3 regions of the Terracoccus luteus genome follow, and region 3 is predicted to be linked to each of the others. Evidence: riboswitches for the same ligand, from Rfam matches in the RefSeq annotation. Region 3 holds a riboswitch; each other region holds the start of a gene.
What was found. Region 3 has a riboswitch for S-adenosylmethionine ahead of DFJ68_RS05205 (aminotransferase class V-fold PLP-dependent enzyme). Riboswitches for the same ligand answer to the same signal wherever they lie in the genome.
Positions count from the first base shown of each region.

Region 1: linked by a shared signal. The riboswitch ahead of DFJ68_RS03460 (bifunctional o-acetylhomoserine/o-acetylserine sulfhydrylase) and the one ahead of DFJ68_RS05205 (aminotransferase class V-fold PLP-dependent enzyme) in region 3 are both predicted to bind S-adenosylmethionine.
Region 2: linked by a shared signal. The riboswitch ahead of metX (homoserine O-acetyltransferase MetX) and the one ahead of DFJ68_RS05205 (aminotransferase class V-fold PLP-dependent enzyme) in region 3 are both predicted to bind S-adenosylmethionine.

Region 1 covers NZ_RBXT01000001.1:734,124-740,324, forward strand. Annotated here, with positions in the region: gene DFJ68_RS03445 (hypothetical protein) at 1-38, shown strand, start outside; gene DFJ68_RS03450 (Na+/H+ antiporter) at 154-2,037, shown strand; gene DFJ68_RS03455 (LD-carboxypeptidase) at 2,098-3,144, opposite strand; partial or broken gene DFJ68_RS03460 (bifunctional o-acetylhomoserine/o-acetylserine sulfhydrylase) at 3,189-4,517, opposite strand; SAM riboswitch class IV at 4,649-4,750, opposite strand; gene DFJ68_RS03465 (acyl-CoA dehydrogenase family protein) at 4,951-6,117, shown strand.
Region 2 covers NZ_RBXT01000001.1:605,533-611,733, reverse strand. Annotated here, with positions in the region: gene DFJ68_RS02905 (RNA polymerase sigma factor) at 1-1,655, opposite strand, end outside; gene DFJ68_RS02900 (universal stress protein) at 2,055-2,456, opposite strand; gene metX (homoserine O-acetyltransferase MetX) at 2,663-3,901, opposite strand; SAM riboswitch class IV at 3,918-4,030, opposite strand; gene DFJ68_RS02890 (DUF4192 family protein) at 4,140-5,696, opposite strand; gene DFJ68_RS02885 (YkvA family protein) at 5,812-6,201, opposite strand, start outside.
Region 3 covers NZ_RBXT01000001.1:1,129,653-1,135,853, forward strand. Annotated here, with positions in the region: gene DFJ68_RS05195 (ribonuclease J) at 1-726, shown strand, start outside; gene DFJ68_RS05200 (endonuclease/exonuclease/phosphatase family protein) at 731-1,723, shown strand; gene DFJ68_RS05205 (aminotransferase class V-fold PLP-dependent enzyme) at 1,809-3,194, opposite strand; SAM riboswitch class IV at 3,234-3,364, opposite strand; gene DFJ68_RS05210 (DNA translocase FtsK) at 3,581-6,201, shown strand, end outside.

The sequences.
Region 1 (6,201 bases), 400 kb from region 3:
GGCGAGCCTTCGCCGAGGCGGCGGCCTCGCTGGGCTGAGCGTCGGCGTCGCGCACCCCGGGGCGGGTCGACGGGGGAGTGGCGGGCAGGCCCCGACCACCCGACGGTGGGCGGCCCCTGACGGTGGTGGTGCCGCGTGCGGCAGGATGGGCCGGTGGAGATCGCGATCGCCCTGCTCGCCGTCGCCGCGACGGTCCTCGCGGGCTCCTGGGTGGCCGAGCGCCTAGACCTCCCGGCGCCGCTCGTGCTCATCGTCGTCGGCATCGCGGGCTCGTACCTGCCCTTCGTCCCCGAGGTCGAGCTGACCCCAGAGCTCGTGCTCTACGGCGTCCTGCCGCCCCTGCTCTACGCGGCGGCCATCACGACCTCGCTCGTCGACGTGCGGCGCAACAAGCTCACCATCGCCAGCCTCAGCGTCGGGCTCGTGCTCTTCACGGCCACGGGGGTGGGCCTGTTCCTCTGGTGGCTGCTCGGCATCGACTTCGCCCTCGCCTTTGCGGTCGGGGCGGTCGTCGCGCCCCCCGACGCCGTGGCCGCCACCGCCGTCGGCCGGGCCATCGGCCTGCCGCGACGGCTCGTCACGATTCTCGAAGGCGAGTCGCTGCTCAACGACGCGACCGCGCTCGTGTCGCTGCGCACCGCCCTCGCCGCGGCGGGCCTGAGCGGCGCGGCCGCGGCCGGTCACGTCAACGTCGGCAGCGTCGCCCTCGACTTCGGCTGGGCGGTCCTCGGCGGGGTGCTCGTCGGCGTCGTCGTCGCGGCGGTCGTCGAGGTCGCCCGCCGCAAGCTGGCCACGAACCCCACCTTCGACACCGTCCTGTCGTTCATGGTCCCCTTCGCGGCCTACGTCCCGGCCGAGCACATCCACAGCTCGGGCGTCATCGGCGTCGTCACGGCCGGCCTCGTGCTCGGCCACCGGTCGCCGCGGTCGCAGCCCGGGGCGTCACGGCTCGCCGAGCGGATCAACTGGCAGTCCATCCAGTTCGTGCTCGAGAACGCCGTCTTCCTCCTCATCGGGCTGCAGGTCTTCTACGTTATCGAGAAGGCCGGGCAGGACGAGCTGAGCGGCGGACAGATCACCGCCGCCGCCGTCGGCACGCTGCTCGTCGTGCTCGTCATGCGGCCGCTGTGGGTCTTCCCCTACCGCTGGCTCGTGACCCGGGTGCTGCGCAAGGAGGTGCACAAGCCCTGGACCTACCAGGCGGTCCTGTCGTGGGCCGGCATGCGCGGGGTGGTCACCCTGGCCGGCATCCAGCTCATCCCCGAGGGCACCGAGCACCGCGAGACCCTCATCCTCGTCGCGGTCGTCGTCACCGTCGGCACCCTGCTCGTGCAGGGGCCGACGCTGCCCTGGCTCGCGAGGCGGCTCGGGGTACGCGGCCCCGACGTGCGCGAGGACGTCCTTCAGGCGGCGTCCGTCATGCAGGTGGCCGCCCGGGCCGGGCTCGAGCGGCTCGACGCCGAGCCCGACCTCGACGAGTCGACCCGCACCCTGCTGCGCGACCGCTCGGCCGACCGGGTCAACCAGATGTGGGAGCGGCTCAGCCTCAACTCCGAGTCCGACGAGACCCCGAGCGACATGTACCGGCGCGGACGCCTCGAGATGCTCGACGCCGAGCGCACCGAGGTGCTACGACTGCGTGACGAGGGTCGGGCCGAGAGCGAGGTGCTGCGCGTCGTGCTCGCCGCCCTCGACATGGAGGAGATGGTGCTCGAGCGCATCGAGTACCAGGCCAAACGCATCGGTGAGGAGGAGCTCTTGCCCCGAGAGACCGTCCAGAGTGTCTGCGAGCACCTGCAGCAGGCGCCGTCGTACGTCGAGCCCCGCACGCCCGAGGGCTGCGAGGAGTGCCTGCGTGACGGCACCCAGTGGGTGCACCTGCGCCTCTGCCTCACGTGCGGGCACGTCGGCTGCTGCGACTCGTCGGAGGGCAAGCACGGGCAGGCCCACTACGACGAGAGCGGCCACCCCGTCATGCGCTCGTTCGAGACCGGTGAGGCGTGGAAGTGGTGCTTCGTCGACGAGGTCGTGGGCTGACGCCTGCCGCCACCCGGCCCGCGTGACGCGGGCCGGGTGGTGGTCGAGCGACCAGGACCGTCAGTCGAGCCACTGCGTGACCCGGTGCCCACCGCCGTCGTCGGGGGCGTGCACGACCTCGGTGCGGGCGGCGGCCACGAGGGCGAGGTACGGCGGCACGTGGCCGCACTCGACGTCGGCGAGGATCGGCACGCCGAGCCCGCCGAGGGCGTCGACGACCGCCTCGTGCTGGGTCATCGTGTCGGTGCCGGGGGCACGAGTCCGCGAGACGAGCACCCCCCGCGAGCCGTCGAACCACCCCGCGAGGCGCATCCCGTGCAGGGCCCGCCCGATGTCCGGCGCCGGCCACTCGCACACGTCGAGCGCGTGGAGCAGACCGTCGGGGGCGTGCTCCCGCGCGAAGGCGGGCACGTCGCCGAAGCGGGTGCCGGCGACGGCGACCATCGTCTCGACGCACCCGGGCAGCAGCCGCCCCGTGAGCCGCGCGGGCTCGCCCTCGTGGCCGGGGTCCAGCCGCGTCCACGTGCCGGGGGCGTCGAGGGTGAACGTCGACACGGCGGGGTCGCGCTCGTAGTCGTCCCACCCCTCGGCGCGGAAACGGCCGGGGGAGCGCTGCTCCACCTCGGACCCCCGTGGGGCGCTCGCGACGTCGACCCAGTGCCGGATGCCGTCGGGCGTGGCGTAGGGGGTGTCCATGAGGTTCTGCCCGTGCAGCGTCGCGACCCCGGTGAGCAGGGTGAGCGGCGTCAGCCACGTGGAGGTGTCGGAGAAGCCGACGCACCACGTCGGCTCGGCGGCCGCCACCGCCTCCCACGCGATGAGCTCGAGCAGGTCGATGCCGGTCTCGCCGCCCCACGGCGGCACGACGGCACGCACCCGCGGGTCGAGCAGCATCCGGTTCAGCTCGGCCGCCCGCTGCTCACGGGGTGCGCTGACGACGCCCCCGCCACGCAGGCAGTCGCCGACCTCGACGCGAAAACCTCTGTCGCGCAACCACTGCAGCGCGACGTCGAGGCGCGCCCCGAGGCGGTCGGGGACGCCGGCGCTCGGGGCGGTGACCCCGATCGCGTCGCCGGGTCGCAGCGGGGCGGGGTAGCGCACGGTCATGCCGCCACCTTGCCACCGCCGCGACGACGACGACGACGTCTCGGTCAGGCCTTGGCGGCCGCGAAGCCCTGCTCGAGGTCGGCGACGATGTCGTCGACGTGCTCGATGCCGACGGACAGGCGCACGAGGCCGGGCGTCACCCCGGCGGCCAGCCGGTCGGCATCCGGACCCTGCGAGTGCGTCGTCGAGGCGGGGTGGATGACGAGGGAGCGGACGTCGCCGATATTGGCGACGTGGCTGTGCAGCGTCAGGCCCTCGACGAAGCGCCGGCCCGCCTCGAGCCCGCCGACGATCTCGAACGAGAGCACCGCGCCGGCGCCGCGCGGCGCGTACCTCTGCGCCAGGGCGTGCGACGGGCTGCTCGGCAGCGAGGCCCAGACGACCCGCTCGACCTGCTCGTGTCCCTCGAGGAAGGCGGCGACGCGGTGGGCGTTCTCGAGGTGGCGCTCGATGCGCAGCGACAGCGTCTCGAGGCCCTGCGCGATGAGGAAGGCGTTGAACGGCGAGGCGGCCGGGCCGAGGTCGCGCAGCAGCTGCACCCGGGCCTTGAGGATGAAGGCGAGGTTGGCCCCGAGGGGGCTGCCGACGCCGAGGTCGCGGGCGTAGACCAGGCCGTGGTAGCTGTCGTCGGGGGTGTTGTACTGCGGGAAGCGCTCGGGGTCGGCGGCGAAGTCGAAGGTGCCCGCGTCGACGATGACGCCGGCGATCGAGGTGCCGTGGCCGCCGAGGTACTTCGTCGCGGAGTGCACGACGACGTCGGCGCCCCACTCGATGGGGCGGATGACGAACGGGGTGGCCACCGTGTTGTCGACGACGAGCGGCACCCCGCTCTCGTGGGCGAGGGCGGCGACGGCCTCGATGTCGAGCACCTCGCTCTTCGGGTTGGCGATCGTCTCGCCGTAGAAGAGCTTCGTGTTCGGGCGCACGGCCTCGCGCCAGGAGTCGATCGAGGTGGGGTCGGCGACGAAGGTCACCTCGATGCCGTAGCGCGGCAGCGTGTTCTTGAGCAGGTTGTACGTGCCGCCGTAGAGCGAGGGCGAGGCGACGACGTGGTCGCCGGCCTCGGCGATGTTGAGGATGGCGAGCGTCTCGGCCGCCTGGCCGGAGGCGACGAGGAGGGCGCCGACCCCGCCCTCGAGGGCGGCGATGCGCTGCTCGACGACGTCGGTGGTCGGGTTCATCAGGCGGGTGTAGATGTTGCCGAACTCCTTGAGCCCGAACAGGTTCGCCGCCTGCTCGGTGCTCGTGAAGACGTAGCTCGTCGTCTGGTAGATCGGCAGCGCGCGGGCGCCGGTGACGCCGTCGGCGCTCTGGCCGGCGTGGATCTGCTGGGTCTCGAAGGACCACGTGGGGGTGTCGCTCATGGGGGCCTCGTCTCGGTCGGCGTCGACGCACCGGCCGTGGGTCCACGGGTGGGCGCACCGACGGGTCGGTGCGGGAGCGGTCGCTCCGCGCTTGCCCCGCGCCGTCCGGGCGACGTCGCCGCGGACAGGTGTCCGGACGGTGTCGGCGGATGCCGTGGGGCCAGGTCCTCACCCGGGGCACCCCACCGCGGTTGGAGGGTTGCCGGCCAGCGAGCCGGGGCTTGTCGCTGGCGCTCATGACCTGTCGGCACCCTACGCCCGGGGCGTGGCGGCGGTCAGCGGCGCGTCCTCATCCTGGGACGGGGTCGTCGTGCGACAGGGGTGGGAGCGGGGGTGGGAGCGGGGGCCGGGGGCTGGAGGAGTCGGTGGGGTGGCGGTGGGGTGCGTGACGGTGGTTACAAGGACGTCCTACGAAGTGCTACCTGCGAGTACGATCACCGTCGTGAGCACCAACGCCGACTTCGACCTGTTCCGCGTCTCTGAGGACCACGAGGCCCTGCGCGAGGCCGTCCGTGCCGTCTCCGAGGACAAGATCGCGCCCTACGCCGCGGCGGTCGACGAGGACGCGCGCTACCCGCAGGAGGCGCACGACGCCCTCGTCGCCTCCGACTTCTTCGCCCCCCACGTCCCCGAGGAGTACGACGGGGTCGGGGCCGACGCCCTCGCGACGTGCATCGTCATCGAGGAGGTCGCCCGGGTGTGCGCGAGCAGCTCGCTCATCCCGGCCGTCAACAAGCTGGGGTCGCTGCCGCTCGTGCTCGCCGGCAGCGAGGAGGTCAAGGCGCGCTACCTCACGCCGCTGGGCCGAGGCGAGGCGGCGTTCTCGTACGGACTCAGCGAGCGGGAGGCCGGCAGCGACACGGCCGCCATGCGCAGCCGGGCCCGGCGCGACGGCGACGACTGGGTGCTCACCGGGCAGAAGTCGTGGATCACCAACGCCGGCGTGTCCGAGTACTACACGGTGCTCGCCGTCACCGACCCCGACGGCCCGCGGGGCGGCAACGTCACGGCGTTCGTCGTCGAGAAGTCCGACGAGGGCTTCACCTTCGGCGAGAAGGAGCGCAAGCTCGGCATCAAGGGCAGCCCGACCCGTGAGCTGCACTTCGAGAACGTGCGGCTGCCGGGTGACCGGGTCGTCGGCGAGGTCGGCGGCGGGCTCAAGCTCGCGCTGCGCACCCTCGACCACACCCGCGTCACGATCGGCGCGCAGGCCGTCGGCATCGCGCAGGGCGCCCTCGACCAGGCCGTCGCCTACGTCAAGGACCGCCGCCAGTTCGGCAAGGCCGTCAGCGAGTTCCAGGGCGTGCAGTTCATGCTCGCCGACATGGCGATGGAGCTCGAGGCCGCCCGTCAGATGGTCTACGTCGCCGCCGCCAAGAGCGAGCGCGGCGACAAGGACCTCGCCTTCTTCGGTGCCGCCGCCAAGTGCTTCGCCTCCGACGTGGCCATGAAGATCACGACGGATGCCGTGCAGCTGCTCGGTGGGGCGGGCTACACCCGCGACTTCCCCCTCGAGCGGATGATGCGCGACGCGAAGATCACCCAGATCTACGAGGGCACCAACCAGGTGCAGCGCATCGTCATGGCGCGCCAGCTGCTCGGTCGCTGACCCCGCGCCACGGCATCCGGCCTCGACCGACGGACTCGGGTGGGGCAGTAGGCTGACCGCCGTCCCGCCCCAGCCGTGCCACGG
Region 2 (6,201 bases), 520 kb from region 3:
CGCTCGCGGGTCACGCCGTAGACCTTGCCGATCTCGTCGAGCGTCTTCGGCTGGCCGTCGGTGAGGCCGAACCGCATCGACACCACACCGGCCTCACGCTCGGAGAGGGTGTCGAGCACCGAGTGCAGCTGCTCCTGCAGGAGGGTGAAGCTGACGGCGTCGGCGGGCACGACGGCCTCGGAGTCCTCGATGAGGTCACCGAACTCGCTGTCGCCGTCCTCACCGAGGGGGGTGTGCAGCGAGATCGGCTCGCGGCCGTACTTCTGCACCTCGACGACCTTCTCGGGCGTCATGTCGAGCTCCTTGGCGAGCTCCTCCGGGGTGGGCTCGCGCCCGAGGTCCTGCAGCATCTGGCGCTGAACGCGGGCCAGCTTGTTGATGACCTCGACCATGTGCACCGGGATGCGGATGGTGCGAGCCTGGTCGGCCATCGCGCGGGTGATGGCCTGACGGATCCACCACGTCGCGTAGGTGCTGAACTTGTAGCCCTTGGTGTAGTCGAACTTCTCGACGGCACGGATGAGGCCGAGGTTGCCCTCCTGGATGAGGTCGAGGAAGAGCATGCCCCGGCCGGTGTAGCGCTTGGCCAGCGACACGACGAGGCGCAGGTTGGCCTCGAGCAGGTGGTTCTTGGCCTTCTTGCCGTCCATCGCGATCCAGTTGAGCTCGCGCCCGGCCTTGGAGAACTTCTCCTGACGGGTCGCGTCGGCCATCTTCTCCTCGGCGAACAGGCCCGCCTCGATGCGCTTGGCCAGCTCGACCTCCTGCTCGGCGTTGAGCAGGGCCACCTTGCCGATCTGCTTGAGGTAGTCCTTGACCGGGTCGGCCGTCGCGCCCGCGGTGACGACGGTCTGCGCCGGGGCATCGTCCTCGTCGTCGTCGCGGATGACGAAGCCGGACTCCTCGGTCTCGGCCTCGGCGGCCTTGGGGGCCGCCTTGGTCGCTCCGTCCTCGCCGGCCTCGGCGGTGTCGTCGCTCGCGTCGTCGGCCACGACCACGTCCTCGACGACGACGTCCTCGAGCTCGCTCGGGTCGGCGTCATGCGGCTCGGCCTCCTCGGCGGTCGCAGCGTCCGCGTCGGCGGCCGTGGCGGCCGTCTTCTTCGTCGCGCGCTTGGCCGGTGCCTTCGTGGCCTTGGCGGTCTTGGTGGCGGATGCCGTGCCGCCGGCCGACGCGGCCGCGTCGGCGACGTCACCGGTGGTCTTCGCCGTCTTCGCCCGCGTGGTCGTCGTCTTGGCGGCGGTCTTGGCGGCCGTCGTCTTCGCGGCGGCGGACTTGGCGGCGGTCTTGGCCGCCGTCTTCGTCGCGGGCCTGGCGGCCTTGGTCGCGGTGCGGGCCGCGCTCGTGCCGTCGCCGTCGGCCGCGGCAGAGCCCGCGTCGGTCGTCGAGGTCGTCGTCGTCGACGACCGGGCGGCGGACTTGCTCGCGGCGGTGCTGGTGCGTGCGGCAGACACGGTGGCTCCCTTACTACCGGTGCGGGTGGTCTTGCTGGTCGTGCGAGGAGACTCGACGACCACCTCGATGCCGTGGTCCTCGAACGTCGTGAGGACTCGCTTCATCGCCTTCAGGCCGAGGTCGGCGTCGATCTGCGCCTGCTGGATCTCCGAACCGGTGACGCTGCCGGTGGCGCTGCCCTTGGCGAAGAGGTGCTGCATCGCGGGGTGCTGGAAGGCCTTGGGAAGGATCGCGGACGATCCGGGAAGTGCTTGCGTCGACACGAACTTCGAACGCCTTTCGTCGCGAGACTCGCATGAGGGCGCGCCCGTCACCGGACACGACGCATCACCGAGAGAGTTGGAGGGTTTCGCTCCGGAAGAAGCGTGGCCTGGTGGAGTCGCTCTGCGGTGCTCGGACGGTGCCGCCCCGCTCGAGTCGATCTCGCGTTCTGCCTGGTGCGATCCGGTTCACAGCCATTATAAAACGTGCTAGGCCCTGACGAGAAACGGAACGGGACTTCTGCTCGTCCCGCGCGTGTCCCGAGGCACCCTCTCCCGCACGCGGCACCCTGCGGTCGGCCCCGGCACCCGGGACGTGCACCACTGGGCGCGCGGCCCTCACTCCGCCTTGACGGCGAGAACGGGGCAGCTCGCGTCGAGCAGGATCCGCTGGGCGTTCGAGCCGAGGATCAGCTTGCCGACGGGGCTGCGTCGGCGCAGGCCGATGACGATGAAGTCGGCGTTCTCGGCCTCGGCGACGCTGATGAGGTCCTCGGCGGGGTCGTTGCCGCGCACGAGCGTCCGGACCTCGTGCTCGAGCCCCTCGTCCTGGAGCTGGCGGGCGACCCGGGCGAGCTCGGCCTCGAACTGGGAGGCCTCATCGGCGTCGAAGTCCTTGCTGCCGCCGCGGTGCGAGCTGATGACGATCAGCTTCGCGTTGCGCAACAGGCACTCCTCGGCGGCCCGCTTGAGGGCGGCCCGGCCTTCTCGGGTGGCGACGTAACCCACGACAATGGCCACTGTTCCGGTCCTCCTCGCGACGCTGACATCGTGCCTGACAGGTCGGACCGTACCCGAAAAGGCGGGTGGCCGGGCGAGGCGGCGTGACGCCGCGCCGGGCCGGGGTCGACCAGGTCGGGCCACCGCCCGGATTCGCCCGGGTCCGCCCCGTCAGCGCTGCCGCGCCCGGTCGCGTCGGCGCACCAGCGCGTCACCAGGCCGGTGTGTCACCGGGCCAGCGCGTCGCGGATGATGCGCCCGACCTGCTCCTGCTCGATGAGGAAGCCGTCGTGGCCGAACTCGGAGCGGATGTGCGCCCGGGTCGAGCGGGGCAGGTGGGCGTGCATCTCGTCGGACAGTCGCGGCGGATAGAGCCGGTCGGTGTCGACGGACACGACCGTGCAGTCAGCGGTCACACGGGCCAGCGCCGCCTCGACACCGCCCCGGCCGCGGCCGACGTCGTGGCTGTTCATCGCCTCGGTGAGCACGACGTAGGAGTTGGCGTCGAAGCGGCCGGCGAGCTTGCCGGCGTGGTGGTCGAGGTAGCTCTCGACGGCGAACCGGCCGCGGTCGGGCCCGGCGTCGAGGGGCTGCTCCCCCGTCTGCGCGGCCCGCCCGAAGCGGTCGCTCAGCTCGCTCTCGGTGCGGTAGGTGACGTGCGCGATGCGACGGGCGAGGCCGAGCCCGGTCTCGGGGGCCCGCCCCGTCTCGTAGTAGTCGCCGCCGCTGAAGTCGGGGTCGGAGCGGATCGCGAGCAGCTGCGGCTGACACCACGCGATCTGGTCGGCGGTCGTGTGCGCGGTGCTGGCCAGCACGATGCACCGCTGGACCTGTTCCGGCCGCCCGACCGCCCACTCCACGGCGCGCATGCCGCCCATCGAGCCGCCGACGACGGCGGCGAGGCGTTCGACACCGAGCCGGGCGAGGGCGGCTGCCTCGGCCGCCACCTGGTCGCGGACGGTGACGTACGGGAAGCGGCTGCCCCACGGGCGCCCGTCGGGGGCGGTGCTCGAGGGCCCGGTCGAGCCCTGGCACCCGCCCAGCACGTTGGTGGCGACGACGAACCAGCGGTCGGGGTCGACGGGGGCGTCGGCGCCGACGAGGTCGTCCCACCAGCCGGGCGACGGGTGACCGTCCCCCGCGTCACCGACGACGTGGCTGTCCCCGGTGAGCGCGTGCTCGACGAGCACGACGTTGTCGCGGCTCGGGGCGAGGGTGCCCCACGTCTCGACGGCGATGCGTACCCCGGGCAGGACGTGGCCGGACTCGAGCTGGAGGTCACCGATGTCGACGAAGGTGCGGTGACCGACGGGGTCTCCCTCGCGCCACGCGGCGCCCGCGGCCACGGTCGAGGGGGTGGTCGAGGCGGGCTCCGGTGGGCCGTCCACCGCCGCGGTGGCCTCGGCCCGTCGCCGGGGCGGGACGGGATGCCGCCCGGCGGGTCGCCGTCGATGGGTGACGGTCATGGAGGGTGCTCCTTCACGCTCGCGCTTGCGCACGCCGGTCGGGCGTGGCCCGGTCCTCACCCGGGGCACCCCACCGCGAAGGAGGGTTGCCGGCCAGCGAGCCGGGGCTTGTCGCTGACACTCATGACCTGTATCGATCGTACGGGAGGCGGCGACCCGGCACGACGGGTCGGTCCACGGGGTGGACCGCGCGCGGGGCCGGACGCGAGGCCGACCGGGACCGCCAACGCGGCCGGTCTCAGGCCGAGCGCGCCTGCGGTCGCAGCCCGAACTCGAGGGCCTGAGCGAGGAGGGTGCAGAGGTAGTGGTCGGGCTCGACGCGCAGGGCGTGCTCCACCGCGACGGCCGCCCGCGCGCCGTCACCCGACCACCAGGCCAACGACGCGTACACCGAGAGGAGGGGCGCGACGTGGGCCTCCGGCGTCGCTCGCACCACGGCCTCGAGCCGGGCGAGCATGGCGTGCGGGACGACGGGCGACCGCTGCCCCTCGAGCCCGTCCAGACCGCCGGGCAGCCCCGGCCCACCCGGCTCACCACCTCGACCGAGACCTCCGGCGTCCCGTCGGACAGCCGGAGGCAGGTGGAACTCGACGTGCTCGAGCAGCCGCTCGTCGACGCAGTCGCGGGTCATGGGGCCGCCGGGGCAGGTCGCGACGATGAGGGCGTCGCGGATGGTCGCGTCGCGCAACGGGCCGACGATCGCGGGCAGGGAGGTCTCGAGCACCGGCTCGTCGAGCTCGCCCCTCAGCACGGCGCCCCACGCGCGCAGCGACTGGTCGAGGAGGTGGTGGCGCGCGGTCGGGTCTCCCCCGTCGGACGTCGCCGGCGTCGCCGACGCCGGCGCCACAACGGGGGCCGGGCCGCCGGACCACCCGAGGAGCCAGCCGCTCACATCGTCCCCGTGCTCCCCCTCGGACCCCGGCCCACCGAAGGGCTCCACCTCGACCACCTCGTCGAGCCAGGCGTCGAAGGCATGACCTCTCAGGGCGTCCGCCTCGTCCTCGGTGAGGCCGGCCAGCTCGTCGTCTCCGAGGGGCACGAAGGGTGGCCACCCGCCGGCCCCGTCACCGGCACCGTCAGCGAGCAGCGCCTCGAACTCGGCCCGCAACGACCCACCGGTCGGCCACCCCCTCCAGGCGCTGGGTGCGACCCGGCGCGCGACCCCGTCGTCGCGGGGCACCGCCGAGGCATCAGGCCCACCGAGCCACGTGGGCGCCGGCGCCCCGCGACGAGCGAGCTGTGTGGCGTTCTCCCACCGGCCTCGCCAGTCGTCGACGGCGAGGGCGACCGCGTCGTGACCGGGGTCGCCGGGGGCCAGGGGCGTCAGCGCCGTGCCGAGCGCCTCCCGCCCGGAGAGGACGGCGTGCCCCGTGCCGACGTACGTGGCGATGGCGGGCACGTCGGCGTCGCGCAGCATCGGCCTGCCCTCCGCCGGGCAGCAGTCGCACCCCACCCCGAACCACCGGTCGCCGCGCACGACGAACGTGCCCAACCGGTGCAGGCCCGCCCGGCTCACGGCGACGGCGAAGGCGTCGAGCAGGCCCATCGACTCGCCGACGTCCGACTCGTAGCCGATGAGCGCGATGGTCGTCGGCGACTCGCGCCGCACCGGACCCATGAGGTGCGAGACGACCGCCTCGCGGGCGCCCGGGGCGGGGATGTCGACCCGCGCGACGAGGTCGACCTGGGTTCCGCGCAGGGCGACGACGACGACGCTGCGCAGCGGCTGGAAGCCGAGGTGGTAGGGGATGACCGCCAGCAGCTGGGCCGGCCCGGACACGGAGACGGTGGACATGCGCCCACGGTGGCGCCCGGCATCCGCCTCAGGTCGGCCCGTTCGCGCGCCTGTGGACGACGCCGACCGACCGCTCCCCCGCAGAGGGAGGTGTGGACGACGCAGGACGCCCCGGTCAGCGCTCCAGGCGGCGGCGCACGGCCTCGAGCGCGGCGCCGCCGGCCGCCTTCACGACGCGCGGCCCGCCCGGCACGCGCAGACCGCCCGGTCCGCGCCACTGGGCCCCGGGAGCGTCACCGGCATCCGACGACGGCCACCTCCCGCCGTCCGCACGCCCGAACCGCCCTGCGGGCGCACCCGGCCGCCCCGAGGGGGGCGGCGGCCGGTGGCCCTGTCCCGCCTCCCACGCGAGGAAGCGGTCGGTCTCGTCGACGAACGCCCGCGCGGCCCAGGTCAGCACCACCGCGTCGTCGGCGAGGCCGACGACCGGCAGCACCGACTCGGGCAGGAGGTCGACCGGGGAGGCGACGTACGCGGCCGCGGCGGCGACGAGGCCGAGCCGGCC
Region 3 (6,201 bases):
ATGGCCAACCGCGAGCACCGCATCGACGTCGGCGAGGGCGACACCGTCCTGCTCGCGAGCAGCCTCATCCCCGGCAACGAGAACGCCGTCTACCGCATCATCAACGGGCTCATGCGCCTAGGCGCGGACGTCGTGCACAAGGGCAACGCGAAGGTGCACGTCTCGGGCCACGCAAGCGCCGGTGAGCTGCTCTACTGCTACAACATCGTCAAGCCCCGCAACGTGCTGCCGGTGCACGGCGAGTGGCGTCACATGTACGCCAACGCCGAGCTGGCGAAGATGTCGGGGGTCCCGGCCCAGAACGTCGTGCTGGCCGAGGACGGGGTCGTCATCGACCTGGTCGAGGGTCAGGCGTCCATCGTGGGCGTCATCGAGGCCGGCTACACCTACGTCGACGGGAGCAACATCGGCGGCACCGACGAGGCGCTGCTCAAGGACCGCCGCATCCTGCGTGACGAGGGCTTCATCACGTGCATCGTCGTGCTCGACGCGGCCACCGGCAAGATCGCCAGCGGCCCGGAGATCACGGCTCGCGGCTTCGTCGAGGACGAGGAGATCTTCAAGCAGGTCATCCCGAAGGTCGAACGGGCCATCGAGGACGCCGTCGCCGGAGGGGTCCGCGACGACCACCAGCTGCAGCAGGTCATCCGCCGCACCGTGGGCTCGTGGGTCGGCGGCAAGATCCGCCGCCGGCCGATGATCATCCCGGTCGTCCTGCAGGCCTGAGGGCGTGGGGGACAGGCACGCGCGACGCGGGGCCCACCCGCGGTGGCGGCGGGCCGGCGACGTCGCGGTGCTGCTCGTGCTGCTCGCCCTCGTGCTCGTCGGAGCGGCGCGCTTCGTCGACACGACGTGGGCGCCCGTCGTCGTGGCGCAGACCGCCGGACCGTTCGTGGTCGTCGGCCTCGTGCTGCTGCTCGTCGGCGCCGCCCTGCTGCGCCGTTGGTGGACCCTGCTGCCGGTCGGGGCGGCCCTCGCCGCCTCGCTCGTCGTCGCCGGGCCGACGTTCGTCGCGCACACCTCGCCCGGGGCGAAGGTGAACCTGACCGTCGTCGCGCAGAACATGCGCTTCGGCGGGGCCGACAGCGACATGCTCATGGATGCCGTCCGGTTGCGCAGCGCCGACGTGCTCGTCGTCACCGAGCTGACCCCGGAGGCCGCCGACCGGCTCGCGGCCTCGGGCGCGACCGACTGGTTCCGGTACCAGGTGGGCGAGCCGGTGGAGGACTCCTTCACCGGCACCCGCGTCTACTCCCGCTACCCGCTCACGACGGTGACCGAGGGCGACGACCCGTCGGTCGAGCAGACCCCGAGCCACCAGCCCGAGGTGCTCGTCGACGTGGGCGGCACGGCGGTGCGGCTCAAGGCGGTGCACGTCGTCGCGCCCATCACCCGGTCCACGCCGGAGTGGCGGGCCGGCCTGACCGCCCTCGCGGACTGGTCGCGGCGGCAGAGCGAGGACGCGCCGCTGGTCCTCGCCGGCGACTTCAACTCCGGCTTCGGCCACCCCGGGTTCCGGCAGGCCGCCTCGGGCCTGCTCGACGCCGAGCGGGAGGCCGGGCTCGGCTGGGTGCGCACGTGGCCGTACCTCGGCCAGCGCGTGCCGGCCTACGTCCAGATCGACCACGTGCTCACCCGGGGGCTCGTCCTCGTCGCGGCCGGGCACACCGTCGTCCACGGCACCGACCACGCCCTCGTCTGGGCGAGCTTCTCCCTGCGCTGACCGCCGCAGGGGCGGCCCGCCGCCACCCCGACGACCGGGCGGGCCAAGCGGGCCGCTGACCGCTCCGGCCGCGAGCCCGACGGTCTCACCAGGGTCGGGCGACCTCGGCGTCGCGGGGGTCCTCGCCCTCGATCTGCCAGCCGCGCTCGCCGCGCACCCACGTCGCGGCCGGACCCTGCTCGACGAGCAGCGTCACGCCGCGCACGAGCCGGTCGACGCCCTCGGCGGTCGAGGCGAGACCGAGGCTGACCCGCACCGCCGTCGTCGAGCGCTCCTGCCACGGGTCGTCGAGCAGCTCGTCGACGAGCAGGTGGGCGCAGAACTTGCCGTCGCGCACGCCGATGCCGTGCTCGACCGAGAGCACCTGCGAGACGAGGGAGGAGTCCCAGCCCTCGAGGGTGAAGGCGAGCACGCCGACGCGGTCGTGGTCGTCGCCGAAGATCGAGAGCAGCTCGAGCCCGGGCACCGCCTCGAGCCCGGCCCGCAGGCGCGCGAGCAGCTCGGCCTCGTGGGCCTCGATCGCCTCGCGGTGGGTGCGGATCGTCGCGCACGCCGCGGCGATGGCGACGGCGCCGATGACGTTGGGGCTGCCGCCCTCGTGGCGTGCGGGGCCGGTCGCCCAGGCCGTGCCCGCCTCGGTGACGGCGGTCGTGGCCCCGCCACCGAAGAGGTAGGGCGTGCCGGCGTCGAGCCAGTCGGAACGTCCGACGAGCACGCCCGCGCCGAAGGGGGCATAGGTCTTGTGGCCGGAGAAGGCGACGTAGTCGGCGTCCCAGGCGGCGAGGTCGATCTCGCGGTGGGCCGAGAGCTGGGCGGCGTCGACGGCGATGCGGGCCCCGTGCCGGTGGGCGAGCTCGGCGAGGCGGGCGACCGGCCAGACCTCGCCCGTGACGTTCGAGGCGCCGGTGACGACGACGAGGCGGTGGCGGGCGGGGTGGTCGGCCAGCGCCTCCTCGAGCAGTGCGGCAGCGTCGTCGGGCGACTGCGGGACGGGCAGGCGCACGGTGCGCGAGCGGCCCCACGGCAGCAGGGTCGAGTGGTGCTCGGAGCCGAAGACGAAGACCGTCGTGCGGCCGGGGAGCGCCTTGCTCAGCAGGGCCCACGAGTCGGTCGTCGTGCGGGTGAAGAGCACGGTGTCGCCCTCGCGTGCCCCGACGAACCGGGCCACCTCGGCGCGGGCCTGCTCGTACCACGCGCTCGTCACCCGCGAGGCGTACCCGGCCCCGCGGTGCACCGAGGCGTACGTCTCCAGGGCTCGGTCGACGGCATCCTTGACGGTGCGCAGGGCCGGCGTGGATGCCGCGTGGTCGAGGTTGGCGTAGGGCTGCGGACCGCTGAGGGTCGGCACCTGCAGGGCCGAGCCGACGGTCTCGGGGAGGGTGCCGGGGGAGGCGACGACGCGCAGGGCGCGGGTCCGCAGGACGGGCAGGGCCGGCTGGCAGCGGCTCGTGGTGCTGGGAAGGACCGACATCGGGGTACTCCTGTGGGGCCAGGGGACCCACCGGGTGCAGGTCCGCGCTTGCCGGCCCTGCTGCTCGTGCTGCGAGCGTGAGGGGACGGCCGGGTCGTCACCCGGAGCACCCCACCGCGGAGGAGGGTTGCCGACCAGCGAGCCGGGGCTTGTCACTGGCACTCATGACCTGCGTCGAGGGTAGGCGGGCGCGCGCGAACCTGTCCACCGTCGCCCGAGGGCGTGTCGTCATCTGAGACGCGGCGCCCGAGGGGCGGACAGGACCGCCGAGCCCGGGGGTCGGGGATGCGCCGCACCGGATGCGGACCGGATGCGGACCGGACGCGGACCGGTGTTGCCTGTGTGGCGGGTGGGTTCGGCGGGGCGTTTCCCGTACGGTTCCGACCATGGCGACACGTCCGTCCGGCTCCACGCGCTCCACCCCGCGCGCCGCTCCGCGCTCCTCGGGGGGCAGCTCCACGTCCGCGCCCCGGTCGACCGGCCGCAGCGGCTCGCGACCCGCCGCCCGCTCGGGACGTCCGGCCGCTCGCAAGCCCCCGGCCAAAGCCACCCGCAAGACCCGCGACGGCGGCCTGCCGCTGCCGCTGCGGGCCGTGCGCAACACGTGGATGGGCGTCTCCCACCTCGCCGGTGGCGCGGTGCGCCGGGTCGGCACGACGGCCGCCGACCTCGAGCCGGAGCACCGCCGCGACGGGCTCGGCTTCGCCCTCATCGCGCTGTCGATCGTCGTCGCCGCCCGTGAGTGGTGGGGGGTGCCCGGGGTCTTCGGCGACGTCGTCCACGCCGTCTTCGCCGGCACCTTCGGGCGGGTCGCCTACGCTGTCCCCCTCGTGCTGCTCGTACTCGGGCTGCGCCTGCTGCGTGTGCCGCACGACGACGCCGCGACGAGCCGCATCAGCCTCGGCCTGCTCGCCCTCACGTTCTCGGCGTGCGGCCTGGCCCACCTCGCCGACGGCATCCCCAACCCGCCCGACGGTGCCGACGGCATGCGCGCCGCCGGCGGCATCATCGGCTTCCTCGCCTCGAGCCCGGTGGCCGCCGCCGTCTCCAGCTACGGCGCGGTGGCCCTGCTCGTGCTGCTCGGCCTCTTCGGGCTGCTCGTCGTCACGGCCACCCCGGTCAACCTCATCCCGTACCGCTTCGCGCAGCTGCGCGACCTCGTCGTGCGCCGTGACCTCCATGACGACCACGAGGGCCACGACGACGACGAGGATGCCGGTCGCTCCCGTCCCGCCCGCCCCCGCGGGCGCAAAGCGGTCGAGCTCGACGAGCGTGACGGCGACGAGGCCTTCCGCAAGGCGGCCGAGGTCGTGCACGACGGTGCCGCCTCCGCCGACGGGCCCGCACGCCCCGCGGGTCAGCCCTGCGGCAGGGCGAACGGCCCGCGCCCCGGCCAGAAGCGACCCACCGCCCCGGGGGTCCTCGCCCCCGGCGCCGGCGAGGGCTCCGCAGGCGGGACGGGCGCGGCGGGCGCGGCGGGTGCGAAGGCCGGCCGACCGGCATCCGTCGACCCCGCCTCGATCGGCCCCAAGGCCGAGCTCGTCCCCCCGCCCACGACGCAGCTGCCGGCGCGGGTCGAGCAGCTCAGCCTGGGCGGCGACATCACCTACCGGCTGCCCGACCAGGCGATGCTCACCCCCGGCGCGCCGCACAAGACGCGAAGCGAGACCAACGACCGCGTCGTCGAGTCGCTCACCCACGTCTTCGAGCAGTTCGACATCGACGCCGCCGTCACCGGCTTCACGCGAGGGCCGACGGTCACCCGCTACGAGGTCGAGCTCGGCGCCGGCACCAAGGTGGAGCGGGTGACGGCGCTGTCGAAGAACATCGCCTACGCGGTGGCGTCGGCCGACGTGCGCATCCTCAGCCCGATCCCCGGAAAGTCGGCCATCGGCATCGAGATCCCGAACCTCGACCGCGAGAACGTCGCCCTCGGTGACGTGCTGCGCAGCCACACGGCGCGCAGCAACGAGCACCCGATGGTCATGGGCGTCGGCAAGGACGTCGAGGGCGCGTACGTCATCGCCAACCTCGCGAAGATGCCGCACCTGCTCGTCGCCGGCGCCACCGGCTCGGGCAAGAGCAGCTTCGTCAACTCGATGATCACCTCGATCCTCATGCGGGCCACGCCCGAGGAGGTCCGGATGATCCTCGTCGACCCCAAGCGCGTCGAGCTGACCGCGTACGAGGGCATCCCGCACCTCATCACGCCGATCATCACCAGCCCCAAGAAGGCCGCCGAGGCGCTCGCGTGGGTCGTCAAGGAGATGGACCAGCGCTACGACGACCTCGCCGCGTTCGGGTTCAAGCACATCGACGACTTCAACAAGGCGGTCCGGGCCGGCAAGGTCAAGCCGCTGCCCGGGTCCGAGCGGCAGCTGACGACCTACCCGTACCTGCTCGTCGTCGTCGACGAGCTCGCCGACCTCATGATGGTCGCCCCGCGCGACGTCGAGGAGTCGGTCGTGCGCATCACGCAGCTCGCCCGCGCCGCCGGCATCCACCTCGTGCTCGCCACGCAGCGCCCGTCGGTCGACGTCGTCACCGGCCTCATCAAGGCCAACGTGCCCAGCCGCATGGCCTTCGCGACGAGCTCGCTCGCCGACTCGCGCGTCGTGCTCGACCAGCCGGGTGCCGAGAAGCTCATCGGTCAGGGCGACGCCCTCTTCCTGCCCATGGGGGCGAGCAAGACGATGCGCGTGCAGGGGGCGTGGGTCAACGAGTCCGAGATCCACGAGGTCGTCAAGTTCGTGACGACGCAGCTCAAGCCGAACTACGTCGAGGACGTCACCGTCGCGGCGCCGAAGAAGCAGATCGACGACGACATCGGCGACGACCTCGACGTGCTGCTGCAGGCCACCGAGCTCGTCGTCACGACGCAGTTCGGCTCGACGTCGATGCTGCAGCGCAAGCTGCGCGTCGGCTTCGCCAAGGCCGGCCGGCTCATGGACCTGCTCGAGTCGCGCGGCATCGTCGGTCCGAGCGAGGGCAGCAAGGCCCGCGACGT